DNA from 3 places in the Arthrobacter sp. KBS0702 genome. Region 3 is predicted to be linked to each of the others. Evidence: riboswitches for the same ligand, from Rfam matches in the RefSeq annotation. Region 3 holds a riboswitch; each other region holds the start of a gene.
What was found. A riboswitch is a leader RNA that binds a small molecule or an ion and turns the genes downstream of it on or off. The one in region 3 is predicted to bind cyclic di-AMP.
Positions count from the first base shown of each region.

Region 1 (7,086 bases), 1.5 Mb from region 3:
GCCCGGGGCGATCACCGGAGTCGGCGCGGTGGCCGGCGAGGACTCGGCGGCGGGGACGGCGCGCAACTGGCCGTAGGAGTTGGGGTTGAAGCCCTGGGCGGCGTAACCGGGGGCGGGGAAGCTGCTGCCGCCTCCCGCGGGGCCGTAACTCGGACGGCCGCCAAAGCCCTGGCGGAGGCCGGATGCCTGGCCGGCCTTGTTGGCGTTACGGACGGAGATGTGGACGTATCCGGATGCAACTGACATGGAATGCTTACCTCAATGTGAATGGCCGTCATCGCGGCTCGAATGCTAGATCCCCGCAATGAGAACTGGGGAGGGGCGCCCGACGCTGGGCTGGGGGCGAATGCCTAGAAACGTTCTGGGGTGTAGAAGTTAGGCGTGCATTCGACAACAACGCATCTCGGTACCAGCTGGTGCGCTGATCCAGGAAGCTGCGGCTGCAGGTGCTGTTGAGTTCTTGTTCACATTTGAAGTGTGCAACGTAACAATGAGAACTAGCAAGTAACAATGGACCTCAAAGTCCGCATTGTGAGACAAAAAGGGCGATTGTAGCGCAAGTCACAATTCTGGCCAGTCAACGAAGCATGCTTCGTTTTTGTCCCCCGAGTGGTCAGCCAAGGGAAGTTGTCGAATATTGTTCGCCGAGCCCCTCCGTCGGCCGGAAATCGTTCACGGTAAGCCCGCGCGGCAAAATCACGGGGCCCGGAGTCCGCCGCCGCCGCCGTCCCAGCGGGCGGACACCCGCAGAACCCGGCCGGCGAGTTGATCCAGCTCGCTAAGCTGTGATTCACAGCTGGCGCACAGGATCCCCAAAGCCATCCCCTACTGCCGGATTGGAGAGTTGTCCCATGGCCACCTCGCACTCCATGACCAACAACCTGCCCACCCTTACGCACCCGGACGGGTCTCCCATCCGCGCTTTGGTGGTGGACGACGAACCGAGCCTCTCGGAACTCATGAGCATGGGGCTGCGGATGGCCGGCTGGTCCGTGGCGGTGGCGGCGGACGGCCCGGCAGCGCTGAAAGTCGCCAAGGAGTTCCGGCCGGACGTGCTGGTTCTGGACGTTATGCTCCCCGGCTTCGACGGCGTCGAATTGCTGGGCCGGATCCGGGCCTTCGCGCCGGAGGTTCCCGCCTTGTTCCTGACCGCCAAGGACGCCATCCAGGACCGGATCACCGGCCTGGCAGCGGGCGGCGACGACTACGTGACCAAGCCGTTCAGCATGGAAGAGGTCCTGTTGCGGCTGCACCGGCTGGTCCAGCGCTCCGGCGTCGCGGCCATGGACACCGCCGAGCTTGTGGTTGGGGACCTCGTCCTCAACGTGGACACCCGGGAAGTGACCCGTGCCGGCGAAGAACTCCACCTCACCGCGACCCAGTTCGAGCTGCTGCGCTACCTGATGGAAAACCCGAAACGCGTGGTCAGCAAGGCGCAGATCCTGGACCGCGTCTGGGACTACGATTTCGGCGGCCAGGCCAACATCGTGGAGCTCTACATCTCCTACCTCCGCAAGAAGGTCGACGCGGTCCACCCGCCGATGATCCATACCGTGCGCGGGGCCGGGTACGTCCTGAAACCGGCGGACTAGTCCGTGGCAGCCCCCGAGCGTGACCCCTCCGCCCCCGGCCGGGACTGGCGCAGCCCCTCAACCTGGCACCTGCGCACGCGCCTGGTCCTGCTCGCCATGGCTCTGCTCGTCGCGATCTGCGGCGCCGTCGGCCTGGTCAGCTACGCCTCGATGAATCTCTTCCTGACGAAGCAACTGGACTCCCAGCTGGACCAGGCCTCCGAGCGGGCGCGGGAGTTCGGCCGGCCCGGCAGCGGGGACGGGCGCCGGGACCCGCTTGAAGCGCGCGGCCAGGCCGTGGGCACCCTCAACGCCCGGATCCACAACGACGACGTCACCAGTGCCGGCTTCCTGGCCGAGGATGCCAGCCGGAAAGCCCTCTCCGCCGACGACGCCGACGTCCTGCTCGCGCTCACTCCCGACGAACCGGCAGTTGACCGGACCCTGTCCAGCGGCGCCTACCGTCTCGTCGCCGCGCAGACCCCGTATGGCGACGTGATCGTCACGGGCCTGCCCCTGAAGGAGAAGCAAGACACCCTGGCCTCGCTGGTGTGGACCATGGTGCTGGTCTCCGCCGGCGGTCTGGTCGTGATCGGATTGGCCGGGACGGCACTGATCCGGCGGACCATGAAACCGCTGGAGCACCTTTCAGAGGTGGCCACCAAAGTCTCCCGCCTCCCGCTCGACGCCGGCGAGGTCGCCCTCGCGGTGCGCGTGCCGCCGTCGGCCGCCAATCCCGGCACCGAGGTGGGCAGCGTGGGCTACGCCTTGAACCAGATGCTGGATAACGTCTCCAGCGCGCTTGAGTCGCGCCAGCAGAGCGAGATGAAGGTGCGCCAGTTCGTTGCCGACGCCTCGCATGAGCTGCGGACCCCGCTGACGGCCATCCGCGGCTACACGGAACTGATGCGCATGACAGAGCATTTCACCCCGGACGGCGAGAAATCCCTCGCCCGGGTGCAGAGCCAGTCGGAACGGATGACGACCCTCGTGGAGGACCTGCTCCTGCTGGCCCGCCTCGACGAGGGCCAGCCGCTGAAGTTCAGCGACGTGGATCTCTCCCAGCTCGCAATCGAGACGGTCAGCGACGAGAAGGTCATGGCCCCGGACCGCCTCTGGAAACTGGAACTCGCCGAGGAGCCCGTAGTGGTGCGGGGCGACGCTGCCCAGTTGCACCAGGTGCTGGCGAACCTGCTTTCCAACGCCCGCAAGCACACCGAACCGGGAACGACCGTGACTACAGCGGTGAAACGCACCAATGACGGCACCGCCATCGTCACGGTGACGGACAACGGCACCGGAATTGCCCCCGAATTCGTGGACCGGGTGTTCCGCCGCTTTGCCCGGGCAGACGCGTCCCGCCGGAACCCCGTCGGAACCGCGGCGCCGGCCGCAGTGCCATCCCGGGCGGGATCCCAGGCACCGCCGCCCGCCATGGCGCAGGCGCGCGCGGGCTCCCCCGCCACCTCCACCTCCCCTGTTCCGGCGGCGACGGCGGAAGGCACCAGCGGTCTGGGGCTGTCGATTGTGCAGGCGATTGTCGAGGCCCATGGCGGCACCGTCTACGTCACGTCCAGGCCCGGCCGCACGCAGTTCGCCGTCCGCCTCCCCGAGGCGGCTCCGGCGGCCTAGGAGAGGCAAGCCGCCACGCGGTTGAACGAGTCCTCCGTTACCTAAATGTGACATCCAAAGGAAAGTCCGGTACCGTTTTTAGGGTGCGGCCATCGATCTGGCCGCATATCCGGATTGACGCCAAACTCTGCCGCTTCCCGGATTCCGATGGATTAGGCAGAGACGGGGGACCCAGAGTTCCCGGGCATCTGCATCCATGCACCCTTGGGGTTAAGCCGCCACGTCGAGATTCCGTGCGGCCGGATTTTTGCATCCGAACCCGACAGCTAACTCCGTAGGCGTTGAGAGGCAAACATGACTGATTTCAAGGTACCCATGCGCCCAGAAGGCGCTAAACAGGCATCCGAAGCCGCGATCGCGCGCCACCGCGCCGAGCCGGCGAAGCGCACGACACTGTCCCGGGTTGGCGCCCGTGCGGGCTCCAAGGGCAAGCGCGCCGCCGTCGTGGCAACTGCCCTCGCGGTACTGCTGGGCGCAGGCGCCGCGGGCCAGGCCTCCAGCACGACGGCCCACACGGCAGACGCGTCCAAGGAATCGTCGCTGCAGAAGTTGGAGTTCGAACAGGTCGGCAGCAACGCCCCCGCGTCCCCCTCCACCGGCACCGTCGAAGCCAAGGCGGCGGAAGTCAAGCCCGCCGAAGCCCCGGCACCGCCGGCACCGCCTGCGCCGGTCGCCCCAGCCGCCGCCCCCGCCCCGGTGCAGCCGGTCGCCGTCGACGATCCGGCCGGCGCGCAGGCCTATGCCGCCGCACAGTTGCCCGTCCATGGCTGGGCTCCCAGCGAGATGCAGTGCCTGCAGAAGCTGTGGACCAGGGAGTCCGACTGGAAGACCACCGCCACGAACCCCAGCAGCGGCGCCTACGGCGTGGTCCAGGCCCTGCCGGCCGAGAAGATGGCAAGCGCCGGCGCGGACTACCGGACCAACTACCGGACCCAGATCAACTGGGGCCTGAAGTACGTGCAGGACCGGTACGGCTCGCCCTGCGGCGCGCTGAACTTCCACTACGCGAACAACTGGTACTAAACAGCCGCCACACGGGCCCCTGCCCGGCGAATTGTGAGGCCCTGGATTCACTGAATCCGGGGCCTCACGTGCGCCGGAAACCCGGCGGTCCGGCCGCCCGGGTTCGCCCGCCCCGGGCGGCTAGCCGTTCGGACGGCCCGGGATGTATTGCACCGCCCACTTGTTGCCGTCAGGGTCGGAGAAGTGGACGAAGTGGCCCCAGTCGTGGACGTCGATGTCGCTGACGTCCACGCCGTTGTCCTTAAGCTGCTTGTGGGCGGCCTCAATGTCGTTGACCACCAGCTGCAGGCCCGGGGCGGTGCCGGGCGGGGCATCGTTGAGGCCCTCGCCGATCGCAATCGAGCACCCGGAACCCGGCGGTGTCAGCTGGACGAACCGGATGCCTTCCGTGGGCCGTTCGTCGTAGTCGGCGTTGAAGCCCACCTTGTTGACGTAAAAATCCTTGGCGCGGTCCACATCGGACACCGGGACAAATACGAGTTCGAGTTTCCAGTCCATGGGCACAGGCTAGTCCCGGACGCCGGCCGCCGGAACCCCGGGGTGGCGCCTAGCCCGCGATGCCGTACAGGCGGTCGCCGGCGTCGCCCAGGCCGGGGACGATGTAGGACTTCTCGTTGAGCTTCTCGTCGATCGAGGCCAGCACGATCGTCACGTTGGCTTCCGAAAGCTCTTCCTCCAGCTTGGCCAGGCCCTCCGGCGCGGCGAGCAGGCAGATGCACGTGACGTCCGAGGCGCCGCGTTTGAACAGGAACTTGATGGCTTCGCGCAGGGTGCCGCCTGTCGCCAGCATGGGGTCCAGGACGAAGATCTGGCGGTCCGTCAGGTCCTCGGGGAGGCGCTCGGCGTAGGTGATGATGTCCAAGGTCTCTTCGTCGCGGGCCATGCCCAGGAAGCCGACCTCGGCCGTGGGGACCAGCTTGGTCATGCCTTCGAGCATGCCGAGTCCGGCGCGCAGGATGGGGACCACAAGCGGGGTGGGCTTGGTGAACGCCGTGCCGATGGTGGTGCTGACCGGAGTCTCGATGGTCACGGGTTCGGTGCGGACGTCGCGGGTTGCCTCGTAGGCCAGGAGCGTGACGAGCTCCTCGGTGAGCTGGCGGAAGACCGGGGACGGGGTGTTCTTGTCCCGCAGAACGGTGAGCTTATGGGCGACCAGCGGGTGGTCCACAACGAGAGTGCGCATGGGTCAAAACTATCACCCGGACGCCGGGGACCGTCCCGCCGGGCCGGGGGTATCGGCGTCGTCCGTTCAGCCGTTGCGGCTGTTCCCGGGGGCCCCGTCGCGCAGGTGGGCCTCGTTGTCGAACGTCGGAGCGGGGCCGGTGTGTTCCCGGCGCCGCAGCACGTGGAAGAGCCTGTGCGCCAGGATCACGATCCCCACCCAGCCCAGCCCGATGACCCAGCCGAAGATCACATCGGTCATCCAGTGGTGGCCGAGGTAGACCCGGCTCATGCCCATGGCGAAGATGAAGATCACACCGGCTGTGATGAAGCCGACCCGGGCGATCGTGCGCTTGACCTGCAGGCAGGCAAGGTAGACCACCAGCCCGATCACCACCGTGGTGTTCAGTGTGTGGCCGCTGGGGAACGACGGTGAGCTCTCGTAGGGCGGCACGGCGTCGGCGTGGTCGGGCCGGGTCCGGCCGATCAGCTTCTTGCCCAGTGACGTGGCAGTCACCGAAACCGCGGCGGCACCTCCGATCAGGATCAGCGGCCGCCAGGTTCGGGAGACCCAGATCAGCAACGCCGTCAGGATGCTGCCTAGGATCGGCATGCCGATGCCGCCGCCGATGTTCGTGAACCCGGTAACAAAGGAGTCCAGGCCCGGACTGCGCAGCTGCTCCATGTAGGAGAGCATCGGCTTGTCCAGGTTGGCCAGGCCGGCGTCGTCCACGACGTTGTCATAGACCTCCGCGCTGGTCAGGGCCAGGGCCACGACCACCACGCCGCCGATCAGCATCGTGATCCACAGCGCGGCGTACGGCACCACCCACTTGCCCCAGCGCCGCATCAGCCAGCTCTCAGTCCTGGTGCTCACTGCCGTCTCCCGACTTTCCGGTACACCGCGAAGGTGCACAGCCTGCTTAGGATCGAAACTACCATTGACCCATGACTACCCCCGAGCCCCGGCATGCGGAATGGATGGGTCTGGCCCTCACCGAGGCACGCCGGGCGCTGGCCACCGCGGACGTGCCGATCGGCGCGGTCGTGATCGGACCTGACGGTTCGGTGCTCGGCGCGGGACGCAACGAGCGGGAGGCGCTCGGGGACCCGACCGCGCACGCCGAAATGGTGGCCATCCGGGAGGCAGCGTCCCGGCTGCGCGCCCGCCGCGCGCTGGAAGGCCTGAACGACGACGGCTGGCGGCTTGAGGACTGCACCCTGGTGGTGACGCTGGAGCCATGCGCCATGTGCGCCGGCGCCGTGGTGCTGGCCCGGATTCCGCGGGTGGTCTTCGGCGCCTGGGATGAGAAGGCCGGGGCCGCCGGTTCCGTGTTCGACATTCTCCGCGAACGGCGGCTCAACCATTGGGTGGAGGTGTATGGCGGCGTCCGGGAGCAGGAGTGCGGGGCGCTGCTGCGGGACTTCTTCGCGGCACACCGCGGCGCCTGAGGCCGCCGTTCGCGGTGCCTAAGCTACCGCTCCGCGGTGGCGGTCGTGGACGCCCGCAACGCGTCGATCCGTTTCTGCCGGGACGCCGGCGAGTCCAGGCTGAAGGCCCGGAAATCGCCCAGGTCCTCCCTGATCCAGGTCTCCACCTCGGCGATCCTCCGGTCCACGGCGGGCGTAGCCTCACCAAAGACCCAAGCTGCGATCCGCCCCTCGGCGGGGTCGTACTGCCACAGGCCGATGATCCGGC
Region 1 covers NZ_CP042172.1:529,725-536,810, reverse strand. Annotated here, with positions in the region: gene FFF93_RS02555 (winged helix-turn-helix domain-containing protein) at 1-246, opposite strand, end outside; gene FFF93_RS02550 (response regulator transcription factor) at 852-1,592, shown strand; gene FFF93_RS02545 (ATP-binding protein) at 1,596-3,203, shown strand; cyclic di-AMP (ydaO/yuaA leader) riboswitch at 3,312-3,498, shown strand; gene FFF93_RS02540 (hypothetical protein) at 3,498-4,226, shown strand; gene FFF93_RS02535 (glyoxalase superfamily protein) at 4,347-4,724, opposite strand; gene upp (uracil phosphoribosyltransferase) at 4,774-5,409, opposite strand; gene FFF93_RS02525 (phosphatase PAP2 family protein) at 5,476-6,237, opposite strand; gene FFF93_RS02520 (nucleoside deaminase) at 6,336-6,839, shown strand; gene FFF93_RS02515 (DNA glycosylase AlkZ-like family protein) at 6,863-7,086, opposite strand, start outside.
Region 1: another riboswitch for cyclic di-AMP. It lies ahead of FFF93_RS02540 (hypothetical protein); the one in region 3 lies ahead of FFF93_RS09270 (NlpC/P60 family protein).

Region 2 (7,086 bases), 1.3 Mb from region 3:
CCTCCGGCGGGAGGCCGCCCACCTGCGGGCCGACCACCACGGCCCGGCGCGCACCACGGACTGCCGCGAGGGTGAGTTCCAGCAAGGTGGCGCCGTCAACCGCCAGCTGGGCCTTGGGCACGCCGCCGAGCCGGGAGGACCTGCCCCCGGCGAGGATCACGACGTCGAATTCCACCCGCCCAGCCTAGCCGCAGCGGCCGGCACAGAGTGCAAGCGTGGGCCGTTCAGTGCGCCTTTTCGGGGAGCAGGAACGGGTCCCACGCCGGCGTCGGCTTCTCCAGTTCCTTGATCTGCCAGATGGTGCCTTTCGGTGGCCCCGGGACGAAGCCGAGTTTCCAGCCCATTTCCGCGGGCGTATGGTCCCCCTTGGCGTTGTTGCAGCGCAGGCAGGCGGCGACGAGGTTCTCCCACGAATCCGCGCCGCCCCGGGACTTGGGCTGGACGTGGTCGATGGTGTGGGCAGCTTTGCCACAGTAGGCGCAGCGGTGGTTGTCCCGGCGGAGCACTCCCCTGCGGCTGACCGCCGTCATGGTGTTGTATCGGGGCCTGATGTACCTGTTCAACAGGATCACCGAAGGGCGGCCGAGGATGTCCTGCGGGCCCACCACGGGATCGTCGCCTTCGGCCACCACGCTGGCCTTCCCCGTCAGCACAAGGACCAGCGCCCGGCGGAAGGTGACTACCGCCAGCGGTTCATATCCAGCATTCAGAACGAGAGTGCGCATCCGCATACCTCTTCACGGCCGCACCCGCCAGGGGCACGAGGGCCGGCTGCCCTGTGCATGGTCGGGCTATGGATCGACACCACAAGAGTAAACACCGGGAGCCCGGATTACCGAATTTTTCTTATCCCGGGCGCGCGCGGCACGGCCCGGCGGCGGGTCCGCCAACGCAAAGGACCCCTGCCGCGGGGCAGGGGTCCTTCACAATGCTTCCGGCGGGCGCCGGGATTCAGTCCTAGCCGCCGACGCGGATGAAGACCGGGCCGGAGCCTACGTTGACGCTGTAGAGCGCGGTGGTTCCGCCGTTCCAGCCGCCGTGGACGGCCATGCCGTTGCCGACGTAAACAGCGATGTGGGCCATGCCCATGCCGCCGTTCTGGTAGTAGGCGAGGTCGCCCGGCTGAGCCTCAGCGGCGCTCACGGTGCGGCCCAGGGACAGGTAACCTGCCGGCCAGCCGTGGTAGTTGATGCCCACTGCGGCAAGTGCGTTGGTCGCCAGCATGGTGCAGTCCTGGGAGACGCCGATCTGCGCGTAGGCAGCTGCGGCGATCGAAGCGCCCATGCCGCTGACAGCAGCCGGAGCCTTCGTGGCCAGGGAAGCCGTCACGGCGGTGCCGGTGGAAGCAGCAGCTTCCTTGACCTGGACAACCGGCTTGGGTGCCTCGACCGGGGCCGGTGCGGTGGTGACAGCAGGCTTCTCGTAGGAGATGGCGATGCTGGAGGCCGCGGAGATCGTGGCCGGTGCGGTGGACTGTACTTCCATGGCGGAAGCAGAAGTCGATTCGCGCTGAACGTTGGTCTCGGCAGCGTTGGCTGCGATACCGCTGGTCAGTACCAGGCCGGAGGCTGCAGCGATAACCGCGGCCTGGCGACCCATACCACCGGCGTTGTCGCCGACGGCCTTAGCAATGACAGCCAGCGAGTTGGTCTTGGTGACCTCCGCGCGGTGGCGTGCAATGGTTGCACGAGTAGTCATTCAGTTCTCTCTTTCGTGATCCTTTTGTCCGCGCTTTTACAGGCGGGACTGAGGACGCTCCGGCATCTTGGGGGTACGCCGGATCGCCCCGAAACGGGTTTCTTTAGCGAAGGGTGTACTGCGAAGACGCGCCAAAAGCGGGAACTGCGTTGTGAGATCCAGTCCGGGCGCCGGCAAGGGCCGCGCGGAGCATGGAGTTCAGCGGGCTCAAGTGAGCCTCGCCAGCGCGAGAACGCGCAGCATTGTGGCGTGAAGACACGAAAGTAGCCTCTCCCAATGCCTACGAGGTGAGCTGTCGGATTCGGATGGGAGTCACCCGGCCGCGCCGCTTCCTGGGAAGCTTTGCGACTTAACCCCAAGGTCTTCTTGCGAAGACCAAAATTGGTTCCCCCGCCCCTGCCAGACGATGTCATGCGAACGGACCTTGAGCGGTGGCAGAGTTAGGCAATCCACTCAAGAGCGCCAACTTCGGTGAAGTTGGCGTGCTTCATACGGTACAGCAGTTAGGACTCAATGTCACATTCAGATCACGGCGTGTCACAGAAATGCGAGTGGTCCCTCGGGTCGGTCTAAAGCCAGCCCAGCGGATCAACGACTTCTCCGTTGACCATCACCTCGAAGTGGAGGTGGCAGCCGGTGGAGGCGCCGGTGGTTCCGCTCATCGCCACCACATCGCCGCGGGAAACCTGCTGGCCCACGCGGACGTTTGAGGACGACAAGTGGTTGTACGTGGTCTCCAGGCCGTTGCCATGGTCGATCACGACGCGGTTGCCGCCCCCGTAGGGGTGCCAACCGGTAAAGGTTACGGTGCCGCTGGCCGCGGCGTGCACGGGGGTGCCGCACTGGGCGGCGTAGTCCTGGCCGCGGTGGAATTCGCCCACGGCCCCCGTGATGGGACTGATCCGGTAACCGAACGGCGAGGCGGTCACCATCACGTCCAGCGGTGCCCCCAGGCTACCGGCCGAGGCTGCCCTGGTAATCGTGCTGGCCGACTGGGCACTGAGCAGCTGCTTGAGCTTGCCATCCGGGTCGCCCTTGGTGGTGATAGCCGTGCGGTTGAAGTCGATCTGGGCCGCTGAGGCCTTGACCTCGGGCTGGGCCGCGGCCGACACAGAGCCGGTCTTGGCGGCGTCGTTGGCCATGACCGGGCCAGTGGCCGGGACGCTGATGGTGAGGACCAGTCCAGTGGCCGCCAGGGCGATGCCTGCCTTCTGCCCAACGCCGCTGACGGCGGCGAAGTCTGTCATCTGGCGGAACGCGCTGCGCCGGCCGCGGCGTTCATCGCGGTGCGCGTCACGCGGGCGCTCGGCGGTCACGACGGCGGCGGCCGGGCGCGGCTCCGGAGCGGGACCGGTCGCGCGACGGCGGCCCCTGACGGTCTGGGTGGTCAAGTACGGTTCCTCTCTGGATAGCCTGCGAAGTTAGCTGTCGGATTCGGGTCAGAGAGATCAAAGACCCGGTCCGCCGATGCAAGCATCCAGACACAGGGACATCCAGGGAGGCCCTCGTAGAGTTTGCTTGCCGCTAGCGGACTTCACCCCAAGGCTGTTGAATCAACAGCCGCTTGTGGTTCCCCCGCCTCTGCCAGAAGGTGACTCGCCTACTGATCCGCTGGCAGAGCTCGGCTTCGGATCAGATAACGCTTTAGTATCAGTGCCAGTGCTCAACTATAGGGGATTAAGGCAAGCAGTAATAATTTCGTTATCTCGCCTGTGCACAACCCCTGGCCGGCCCCGGGCATGCCCGCCCCGCGCGAGCTACCCGAGAGTAACAAAGACGTGGGCTGCAACCTCGGGAGGCAGTTCCAAGGCGCCTTCAATGTCCGGGACCCGGACCGAGATGTACTCCCCCACTCGTTCCAGCGACACCCTTGCGCCGGGACGGATTCCGCCTTCGTCCAGCTGGACCAGCAGTTCCGGCTCCACCTGGATGGGCTCGGCCAGGCGGCTCACGGTGATCCGGGAGTCCGCGCCGTAGCCGGCCATGGCGTCGAGGAGGTTGACGACCCCGTCCGCGATGCCTGATTCGGGGAGCCCGCCAAGATCTGCCAGTCCCGGGATCGGGTTTCCGTAGGGAGACACGGTGGGGTGGTCCAGCATCTCAAAAATGCGCCGCTCAACCCGTTCACTCATCACGTGTTCCCAGCGGCAGGCTTCCTCGTGAACGTAGGCCCAATCGAGTCCGATCACGTCGGCGAGCAGCCGCTCAGCGAGCCGGTGCTTGCGCATGACCTCGATCGCGCGCTTGCGGCCCGCTTCGGTCAGCTCCAGGTGCCGGTCGCCGGAAACCACGACCAGGCCGTCCCGCTCCATGCGGCCGACAGTCTGGGAAACGGTGGGGCCGGAATGGCGGAGCCGTTCGGCGATGCGGGCGCGGAGGGCGACGATGTTCTCTTCTTCAAGTTCCAGGATGGTCCGAAGATACATCTCGGTGGTATCAATCAGATCCGTCATTCAGCTCAGCTCCTCGAGCGCCGTCCTTGCGTCATTCCCACCGTACCGCGTCCGGGATGCGCCCCGGCGAGATCCGCCGTACGTCACCGCACAGCCTAGCCTATTTTGAATTACTCCGGATAATCCCGGACCCCGACGGCGCCGCCCCACCGTGCCTGTCTCAATGACCGGACTATGACGGACGTTTTTCCCGCCTGCCCGGGACCGTCGGGCAGAATAAGGGCAGGTCCCCGGCCGCAGCCCACGCACGATCCGCCCGGGCCACGCCACGCACCCAGCCGACAATTGGAGCCACTGTGAGCGACACCCGCATCACCATCCCCGCGAACCTCCTGCCCAAGGACGGCCGGTTTGGCGCCGGCCCGTCGAAGGTCAGGCCGGAGCAAATCCAGGCCCTGTCCGCGGCGTCGGCGACGCTGCTGGGCACCTCGCACCGCCAGGCTCCGGTCAAGAACCTCGTGGGTTCGGTGCGCACCGGCCTCAGCGACTTCTTCCGGGCCCCCGAAGGCTACGAGGTTATCCTCGGCGTCGGCGGGTCCACGGCGTTCTGGGACATTGCCAGCTTCGGCCTCGTAGAGAACAAGGCACAGCACCTGTCCTTCGGCGAGTTCGGCTCGAAGTTCGCCGCGGCCACCAATAAGGCGCCGTTCCTGGCCGAATCCTCGGTCATCACCTCCGAGCCCGGCACCCGCCCCGAGGCCCGGGCCGAGGCCGGCGTCGACGCCTACGCCTGGCCGCAGAACGAGACCTCCACCGGCGTTGCCGCGCCGGTGCGGCGCGTGCCGGGGGCGGACGAGGGCTCGCTCGTACTGGTCGACGCCACGTCCGCGGCCGGCGGCCTGGATGTCGACGTCGCCGAGGCGGATGTGTACTACTTCGCCCCGCAGAAGAACTTCGCGTCCGACGGCGGACTGTGGCTGGGCCTGTTTTCCCCGGCAGCGCTGGAGCGCGCCGCCCGGATCAAGGCCAGCGGCCGCTGGATCCCGGATTTCCTGGATCTGCAGACCGCCATCGACAATTCACGGCTGAACCAGACCTACAACACTCCGGCGCTGGCCACCCTGGTGACCCTCGATGCGCAGGTGCAGTGGCTCAACGCCAGCGGCGGCCTCGACTTCGCCGCCGCACGGACCGCCGACTCGGCCGGCCGCATCTACCGCTGGGCCGAGGCCTCCTCCTATGCCACGCCTTTCGTGGCCCGGGCGGAGGACCGCTCCAACGTGATCGCCACGATCGACTTCGATGACTCCATTGATGCCTCGGCCGTCGCCAAGGTCCTGCGCGCCAATGGCATCGTGGATACCGAGCCGTACCGCAAGCTGGGCCGAAACCAGCTGCGCATCGCCACCTTCGTGGCGATCGAGCCCGACGACGTGTCCGCGCTCCTTGAGTGCATCGACTTCGTCGTGGGCGAGCTCAAGCAGTAGCGGCGGTGTCCCCCCGCGGGACGAGTCAGCGGCCGACGGCGTCGCCGGGGGTTTCCCCCCGGTCGGCGCCGTCGGCGTTCTCACCGGAGGTTGCCTCCCGTCCGGCGGCACCGGTCGACGGGCTGCCGGGGATGACCCGGAAGTAGCGCAGCCCGCGGGCACGGCGGTTGAAGCGGATCCGGAGCTGCTTTGCCCGCACAATCCAGGCCATCCCGATCAGGGCCGCGGCAACTCCCGCGGCCGCCGCGACGCCCATGGACCAGCGTGCGCCGGCAACGTTCGCCACCCACCCCACGAAGGGGGCCCCGATGGGGGTGCCGCCCATGAAGATCGCCATGTACAGCGCCATCACCCGGCCGCGCATCACCGGATCGGTGGTGGTCTGGACGTAGCCGTTGGCGCTGGTCATCATGGTGATCGCGAAGAGGCCGACCGGCACCAGCGCGACGCCGAACCAGAAGTAGTCGGGGGCCAGCGCGGCGAGGCCGGAGGTCAGGCCGAAGGCCCCGGCCGCCCCGAAAATCACACGCATCCGCGGCCGTCCCCGGCCGGCCGAGAGCAGCGCGCCGGCAACCGAACCGATCGCCATGATCGAATTCATCAGGCCGAAGGCTCCGGCGTCCAGGCCGAACTCCGTGCCGACCATGGCCGCAATGAAGAGGACGAAGTTCAGTCCCAGGGTTCCCACGATGAAGACCGCCACGAGCACCACCACGATGTCCGGCCGGAAGCGCACGTAGCGCAGGCCCTCGCGGATCCGTCCCTTGCCGGCCGGCGCCCGGGGCAGCTGCCGCAAGGAGGCTACCGGGATTTTGGCCAGGCTCAGGAGCAGGGCCAGGAACGTGACGGTGTTGACCAGGAACACCCAGCCGGGCCCGATGGCCACGGTGAGCAGGCCGGCGACGGCGGGCCCGATCATCCGGGCCACGTTGAATGAGGCGCTGTTGAGGGCGACGGCGTTGGGCAGGTAGTCGTCGCGTACCAGCTCGGAGACGAACGTCTGGCGCACGGGTGCGTCGAGGGCGGACACGACGCCCAGCAGGAGCGCAAAGATGTAGACGTGCCAGAGCTGCGCGGCGCCGGAGAGCACCAGGACGCCGAGCGCCGCGCTCAGCAGTGCCATGGCGGACTGCGTCAGGACCAGCAGTTGCTTGCGGTTGAAGCGGTCGGCGACCAGTCCGGCCACGGGGGCGAGGAACAGCTGCGGTCCCAGTTGCAGGGCCATTGTGATGCCCATGGCTCCGGCGTCCTGCGCGCTCAGGTGGTCAAAGACCAGCCAGTCCTGCGCGGTGCGCTGCATCCAGGTCCCGATGTTGGAGACCAGGGCGCCGATGAACCAGATCCGGTAGTTCAGGATGTGCAGCGATTTGAAGGTGGACCTCATGCCCGAACCCTCCGCTGCCTTCCCCCGAACGGAGCCAAATCGCTAGTCGGCCTCGACGGTGGACTCGTCCTCCGCCGCCCCGGTATTGGCGTTGTCGTCGGGCGCTGAGTGCGCCTCCACGGCG
Region 2 covers NZ_CP042172.1:710,839-717,924, reverse strand. Annotated here, with positions in the region: gene FFF93_RS03395 (molybdenum cofactor guanylyltransferase) at 1-175, opposite strand, end outside; gene FFF93_RS03390 (HNH endonuclease) at 225-725, opposite strand; gene FFF93_RS03385 (NlpC/P60 family protein) at 958-1,698, opposite strand; cyclic di-AMP (ydaO/yuaA leader) riboswitch at 1,962-2,155, opposite strand; gene FFF93_RS03380 (M23 family metallopeptidase) at 2,268-3,089, opposite strand; cyclic di-AMP (ydaO/yuaA leader) riboswitch at 3,094-3,335, opposite strand; gene FFF93_RS03375 (metal-dependent transcriptional regulator) at 3,456-4,151, opposite strand; gene serC (phosphoserine transaminase) at 4,448-5,578, shown strand; gene FFF93_RS03365 (MFS transporter) at 5,604-6,962, opposite strand; gene FFF93_RS03360 (DUF3027 domain-containing protein) at 7,005-7,086, opposite strand, start outside.
Region 2: another riboswitch for cyclic di-AMP. It lies ahead of FFF93_RS03380 (M23 family metallopeptidase); the one in region 3 lies ahead of FFF93_RS09270 (NlpC/P60 family protein).

Region 3 (7,086 bases):
GCGTTTCGGCAAGATACTGCCGAAACCGTCGAATACGTTCGGAGCAGTCGCGTCCGCGGACCAAACCGGCGCCATGTTGCCGATTGGGCTGCGGAAACTACCCTTCCTCCGAACCGTTTCCCCCACCGGGCATTCCGCGCGTAGGCTCGGCCCATGCGGAAGATCATCCTTGCCCTGCAGGTCTCCCTGGACGGGTATATGGAAGGCCCCAACCGGGACATTGACTGGCACCTGGTGGACGACGAACTCCACGGCCACTTCAACGAGGAGCTCCGCACCATGGGTGCCTTCCTCGACGGCCGCATCACCTATGAGCTGATGGCCGCCTACTGGCCGACAGCGGACCGGGACCCCTCCAGCACGCCGGCCGAGGCCGAGTTCGCGGGGATCTGGCGGGAGATGCCCAAGATCGTCTACTCCAAAACCCTGGAGCGCGCCGATTGGAACACAACAGTGGCGCGCGAGGTCGTCGTCGAGGAGGTGCTGGAACTAAAGGCGCAGGCAGGCGGCGACCTGGCCTTGGGCGGCGCCCAACTGGCAGACAGCTTCCGCCGGCTCGGACTCATCGACGAATACTGGATCTACATCCATCCGGTGCTGCTGGGGCGCGGCACACCGCTCTTCAAGCCCTCGGACAGCCGGACCGCGCTCACACTCGCCGAAACGAGGACGTTCGGCAACGGTGTGCTCCGGCTCCGCTACACCAGCTGAGCCGCACCGTACACGCGAAGGCCGGTGGCCGGCTGTCGTGGGGACAACCGGCCACCGGCCTTCGGGAGCAGTGCTTACGAGGTGACTACGCCCCGGCGCGGACGAAGGTCACGCCGCCGGTGGCCGTGAGCCAGGACAGCGGGTGCGAGATCGTCTGGTTGGATCCGTTCATGCCGCCGCTGATCGCCTGGCCGTTGCCGGCGTAGATGGCGACGTGGCCGGACTGGACGATCATGTCGCCGGGCTGCGGGTCGGCCACAACCTTGCCGTAGTTCATGAACTGCTGGGGACCCAGGTCACCAACCGGGATGCCGGCAGCGCCAAGGGCCTTCTCGACCATGGCAGTGCAGTCCTGGGTGATGCCGATCTGGCTATAGGCGGCCGAGAGCATCGCGGCGTTGATTCCGCCGGCCGCCGGGGCCGGGGCAACGGCTGCCTGGACGGTGATCTTCGGCGCGGCCGGCGCCTGAGCGACGGCGGGCGCGGCGGGCGCAGCGGGCGCGACCGGCGCAGCGACGGGCTTGGGCTGCTCGATCACCGGTGCCGGCGTGGTTGCCACCGCCGGGCGGTCGAAGCTGATCTGCACGGCGGAATCAGCAGTCACCGGTGCGGAGACCTTGCTCGCGACGTCGACGGAGGATGCGGGGGCGGTGTCGCGTTCTGCGGGTGCGGCGGCCGCGTTGGCAGCCATGCCGCTCGTCAGGACGAGGCCGGAGGCGGCCATAATAACTGCGGCCTGGCGGCCCACTGTGCCTGGCTTAACCGAAAATGCCGAGGTCCGTCCGGCAGGGGCGTCGGAACGATGGCGCGCAGCAGTAGTGCTTGAAGTCATGTTTGTAGCCTCTCCCAATGCCTGCGAGGTGAGCTGTCGGATTCGGATGGGAGACACCCGGCCGCGGACCCGCCAGAGCGGGCTATGCGGCTTCACCCCAAGACCTGCCGGAAAGGCAAGTCAAAAGTGGTTTCCCCGTCTCTGCCAGAAGGTTGCATTCGGATCCCGGGCCGCGGCAGAGTTAGGCAATCGGCCCGGAAGCGCCCGTATCGGAAACAAACAGGCACCCATCCACGGTAACGGTACCCGGCGGTAATGTCACATTCAGGTAACGACAGGGTGTCCGGGCGCGGAATTTTGCCTAGGGTGCCGGCAGCCGCAACGCATAGGATGAGGTCAGCCAGCATTCCTCAAACGGAGGGCCCCGATATGACCAGGCACTGTGTCGCCATCTGCCAGCTAAGCGATCAGCCGCAGGAAGACTTCGACGTCAACACGGAGCTATTGGTTCTCGAGGGCGGGGAAATCCACGTGGCGACGTGGGACGCCGAACCGCGCGACGGCGGATTCGACGTCCACGTGCTGAATGATCGGGTGGATGCACTCGGATTTATGGTGGTGACCGACTGGCAGTTCCTCGATGGCAAGGCGTACGCCGTGGTGGAGCGCCGGACGGAGCCTTAGGGAAGCCTGCCGAGGACCTGGTTGACCACGTCCGCGCCCTGCCGGGCCGCGGCGTCGAAGTCGAGCGTGTCCGCAGCATTGCCGTTGACGCTCTGGCGGCAAATGACGTCAACGCCGGCCTTTGTCCCGCCCACGTAGATTGCACCGACCCGTACCGGTCCGGACGTGAGTTGGGATACCGCGAAGGATTGAGCCGCTGAAACCTGGCCGGGCAGCCGGGCGATGTCCATCTGGGGTTTGGCCCCCAGCAGCGAGACCTCCCGGACGGTGCCGCAGGCGCTGTAGGCTTCGAGCCGCTGCCGGAATTCGGAGGGTCCCCCAGCAGACGCGGGATGAACGGCGCTCACGGAACGATAGGTCCCGGTCATTTTCATCGCGTTCTGGTCCTCCGGGGTGGAAGGAACCAGCAGTCCGCTGGCCAGGGTGCCATTGGCAGCGTTAAACATGAGGTAACTCTCGAATAGCTCGCACTGGCCCGGACGGATGCCACGCTTTGGATCAGAGATGTCCTGGTAATCGCCCCTTGCCCCGGAGGCGAGCGCCCGGGGATCGTCGACGCGCAGTTCCCCGGCACCTTGGAGCTTCACGCCTTGCAGCAGCGACTGGAGCTGGGCGTCCGAATAGTCCTGGCCGCCGCCCGTCGTCGGATTCATTGCCGGGGTGCTCTCCGGGCCGGCGCCGGACCCTGCGGTGCCGGAGCCTGCAGTCCCGGTGCCTGCCGCCTGGGACGCTTCCGTTGAGCCTGCGGCCGCGGTGCTGCTACCGGTCGAAGGGACGCCGACGGTCGGCGGGCCCGTCCCCGGCCCGCCCGCGCACGCGGCCAGCACGAGCGCTGCCGCCGCGGCGGCGGCACTGAACGTCAAGGCCCGGCGGTTCCCCTGGAATGTCTTCACGGCCTCAGTGTGGCGCCGGGCCGAGTCGGTGCACGAGGGCACTTAGGCCCGCTCGGCTACAGCCGCAGCCCCGGGCGATTCTTGCCCACGTCCGCAAGCACCCGGTGCACCGCTTCGCGGACCAGGCCACCACCGCCGTCCTGGGTCCCGACGGCGGTGTCCGCCGCAGTGCCAGGACCGTGGGCCAGTGTTCCCTTGGCTTGCCGCGCAAAGCCCTCCCAGTCGCCGCCCCCGGCACGGAGTCCGCGCAGCGGCGCCAGCAGGGCTGAGCGGCGCAGCCAAGGGTCTGGGTCCTGCAGCCACCGTTCCAGGACGGCCTCCGCCCGGCTCCGGCTGAGGCCGTCAAGGCCGGCGATGAGCGGCCCGACGACGTCGACGGCCAGCGGATCTGCCAGCTCGCGAAGGCGCGCGGTGCGCAGGAAGCCCTCGATCCGGGTCAGGTCCGAGTTGTCCAATTCAGCGAGGCGGGACTGCAGCAGGACAACGGCGGCGAGACGGCGTTCGAAGACGGGCACCGCCCACAATTCCGAGCTCAGCGCCGTGATCCCGTCGCGGCCGAGGTGCCGGTAGCGTCGGAGCGCATCCCGGACCGCGCCCCGGACGGCACCGACTGATGCACCATAGGACCCGAGTTCCGGACCGAAGCGGGCCTGCGCCTCCTCGGCCCGCTGCCAGGAACTCTCCCGCTGCAGCGCCGCGTCAATGAAGTCACCGGCCTCGCTCATGGTCCCATTCTGTCGCAGCCGGGGCCGCTGCCGGGAGATCACCCCTGCGCGGCGAACTTTCCGCGTGCGATGCTCTCGGCAGAATGGGCCGGATTCCCGTCGTAGGGCTCATTGGAGATATCCAACACCGGGTAGTCCGCCAGGTTCAGTCTCCCCGGCAGGACGAAGGACCGGGTCCCCTGGCCCAAGACCCCCAGGCTGACCATTTTGGACAGGTCGGCGGATCCCACCCAGACCTCGCGGAAGCCCGTAAGTTTCTCCTCCGGAAGGCTGATGACCAGCTGCCGGGAGCCGTCGGGAAGATCCTCCACCCGGGCGCTTCCACTGGCCGAGTGTCCGGCCAGCGGAGCGAGTGCAGTCTGGGCGATGACGACAGCGGTGGGCCGGGACGGGCTGGGTGCGGCCACCGGCGGCGCACCGGGGCCGAGGATGGTCAGGGCTGTCCAGGCCCCGGCAGCGCCAAGCAGGATTCCGGCGGCGGCACCGAGGAGCCATGGTCCCCGTTGCGGGAAGCTACCGCCACCTTGGCGGCCGCCTCGTTGCCGCCGGGCGCTCGGCCGGGATCCGGGGTCAGCCAGGATATCCCCGCCAGGCGCAGCGGGGTCTGCGGGCCCGGCGCCCTCGGCCGCAGGACCGGGGGCAGGACCGCCGAGTGGGTCGCCGGCCAGGGACGGGGAGAGCCCCAGGGCCGCATGAATGGCGGCCCAGTTGTGGCTGGCGGGCGCTTCCAGTTCGACGTGCTCGGGATTGACGGTAGCGACGAACACGGTATGTTGCAGCGCCTCAAGCGTCGAGGAGCATGCGGCGCAGCCGGCCAGGTGGCGAGCTTCCGACTCGGTAGCCGGCCGTTCGCCGAGCGCCAGCAAGTCAAGGAGATCGTCGTCAAGATGATCCATGTTCCACCTCCAGCCGTGACCGCAACCGGGCGAGACTGCGGCGGATATGACTCTTGACCGTGCCGAGTGGAAGGTTGAGCCGGGACGAGATCTGGTCGTGGGTCAGGTCTTCGAAGAATGCCAACCGCATGATGGCAGTTTGCGGGTGTCCCAGTCGCTCGAGCTCGTCTTCCAGCGTGAAGCGGTCCGCCAGTGCGTCGGCGTTCGGCCGGTCGGCGCCGGGCTGCGGGTCGTTGACCAGGCGCAGGGCGGCACGTTCAACGTCCCGCCGGCGGGACCGGGCGGACAAAGCATCGGAGATGGCGTTGCGGGTGATCCCGATCAGCCAGGCGGGCAGACGTGATGCCTCGGGGCGATAGCTGGTCCGCGATTTCCAGGCGCGAATGAAGACCTCCTGGGTGACGTCGTCGGCGGCGCCATGCTCGCGCAGCGCTCTCAGCGCCAGCGTGTGAATGAGGGGCCCCAGTCTGCGATATGCCTCAGCGAGCGCCCGTTCCTCGCCCGCGGCGAAGGCGTGGTCAATGGCAACGTTCCATTCACGATCGGCAGCCTCCATCAGGTGCTCCTTAGAGCGGGAATGAGACCCGTGGAACGCCATTATTCCCCCGGACCGCCCACCCTGCAATGGAGCCGGGCCGGAACAAGCGGCTGGCGGGGCCGCGATCGCAGCGGTCCCGCCACCCGGTTGGCGCTCAGTCAGCACCATGCTGGAACCCTTAGTCGTCGTGCCTTGACGACTTCACCACCTGCACGGCAACGCCAAGATTGTTGTCGGACAGGCTGCCCCACGCATAGACGATCGTGTTCTTGCCCTTGCTGACCTTCACGTCCGCGGGGCCAATCAGGGCCTCTGTGCTGCCCGCCGCCGCCACCGAGGCTGAGATGGTGCCCGCCTTGAGTGTGAGCTTCTTCTCGTGCGGGTTCTCGAGGCCCCTGATCACGGCTTTCCCACCGGCAAGGACGTCGACGGCGGGGGCTGCGGCTACGTGCCGGACCGTCAGTTTGCCCTTGCCATCGGGGCTTGCCGAGGTGTCGTTCTTGAAGAGGGTGGCCGTGGGCTTTCCGTCCGCCGTCAGGTGCGCAACGGCTGTGTAGTCCCGGCCTTCTTTCAGGTCAACTTCAACGGGTCCGATCACGGGGTTGTCGGCGCTCGTGGCATCCGCGCCCGTGATGGCGATCTTGTGCTCTCCCTCGCGGATGTCCAGCGGACCGGCCAGGCTTCCCGGCGTGAAGTTGTCCAGCGTCAGCTTTCCGTCCACCCAGACGTCCACGGTGAGTCCCGGGACGCCGTGGAGCACCGAGAGTTTCGCGGTGTCGTGGTCGTGGTGCTTCGCATTTGCCTGCGCGGGGGCAGCGAAGGTCAGTCCGGCCAGCAGCGTCAGCGCGCCGGCAGCTGCTGAGAGTGATTTCGTGTGCATGTGGAGCTCCTCATTGAGGCCCGAATGCGGGCGTTTTCGCTTACACCCTTACTACCGGCCGCGCCCCTGCCCCGGATGCAGCTGGCGGCACTTTAATTTCCGGCCCGCACGCGCCGCGGTTACGGACGGCGTTTTGCAAACAAAGGTCACGATCGAGTAACGTTGGCGGCTGGCCCGAGGGCCAGGCCCGAATGCAGGGCCCCGGATGCCCGCTTTTGCCGGGCACCGCCGCGCCGGCTGGCGCCTGCTCACCCTGTCCGCCCGGCGGGGCTGAAAGAGGTTGCAAGACTTTCCCCACCGGGTCGATCGCGCCGATCGCTTGCGCCAATTCAATATCCCGGAGGGGTCACTTGTTCAAGAAAATTGCCATCACCGTTACCCTCGGTGCCTTATCGCTGACCGGATGCAGTGCCGCGTCCACAACCGGTCCCACCGGGCCGAGCACGGCTGCCAGCCCGACGTCGTCCTCCCGGGCAGCCGCCCCGGCGTCGACGCCGGCCACGTCTTCCGCGCCCGCTCCCGCCGCGACCACCGCCACCGCAGCGCCGGCCGCTCCGCCCGCAGCCGCACCTCCCGGCCCCAACACTGCCCCCACGGCGCCGGCGGCAGCACCCGCGGCGCCGGCGTCACCCGCGGTCCCCCCGGCCCCGGCGGCACCCGCGGGCAACGGAGCCCAGGCCGCCGCCGCCTTCGGGTGGGGTCCAGTACTGGCCGGCGACGAGTTCTCCTACACCGGTGCTCCGGACGCCACGAAGTGGGGCGTCTTCAACGGCACCGGCCATGCAGGCAAGGGCGTCCGCAGCCCCCAGGCCTGGTCGGTGGCCAACGGTGTCGCCACGGTCACCGGAGATGCGGCAGGAACCACCGGCGGGATGTCGGCAAAGTTCGGCCAGCAAAAGTACGGCCGCTGGGAAACCCGTATGAGGACCAACGCCCGTGACCCCGAATACCACCCGGTGCTGCTGCTGTGGCCGAACAACAACACTT
Region 3 covers NZ_CP042172.1:2,019,128-2,026,213, forward strand. Annotated here, with positions in the region: gene FFF93_RS09265 (dihydrofolate reductase family protein) at 154-711, shown strand; gene FFF93_RS09270 (NlpC/P60 family protein) at 797-1,543, opposite strand; cyclic di-AMP (ydaO/yuaA leader) riboswitch at 1,548-1,741, opposite strand; gene FFF93_RS09275 (hypothetical protein) at 1,913-2,167, shown strand; gene FFF93_RS09280 (hypothetical protein) at 2,164-3,060, opposite strand; gene FFF93_RS09285 (DNA alkylation repair protein) at 3,117-3,785, opposite strand; gene FFF93_RS09290 (anti-sigma factor) at 3,824-4,681, opposite strand; gene FFF93_RS09295 (RNA polymerase sigma factor) at 4,668-5,237, opposite strand; gene FFF93_RS09300 (DUF4397 domain-containing protein) at 5,398-6,099, opposite strand; gene FFF93_RS09305 (glycoside hydrolase family 16 protein) at 6,450-7,086, shown strand, end outside.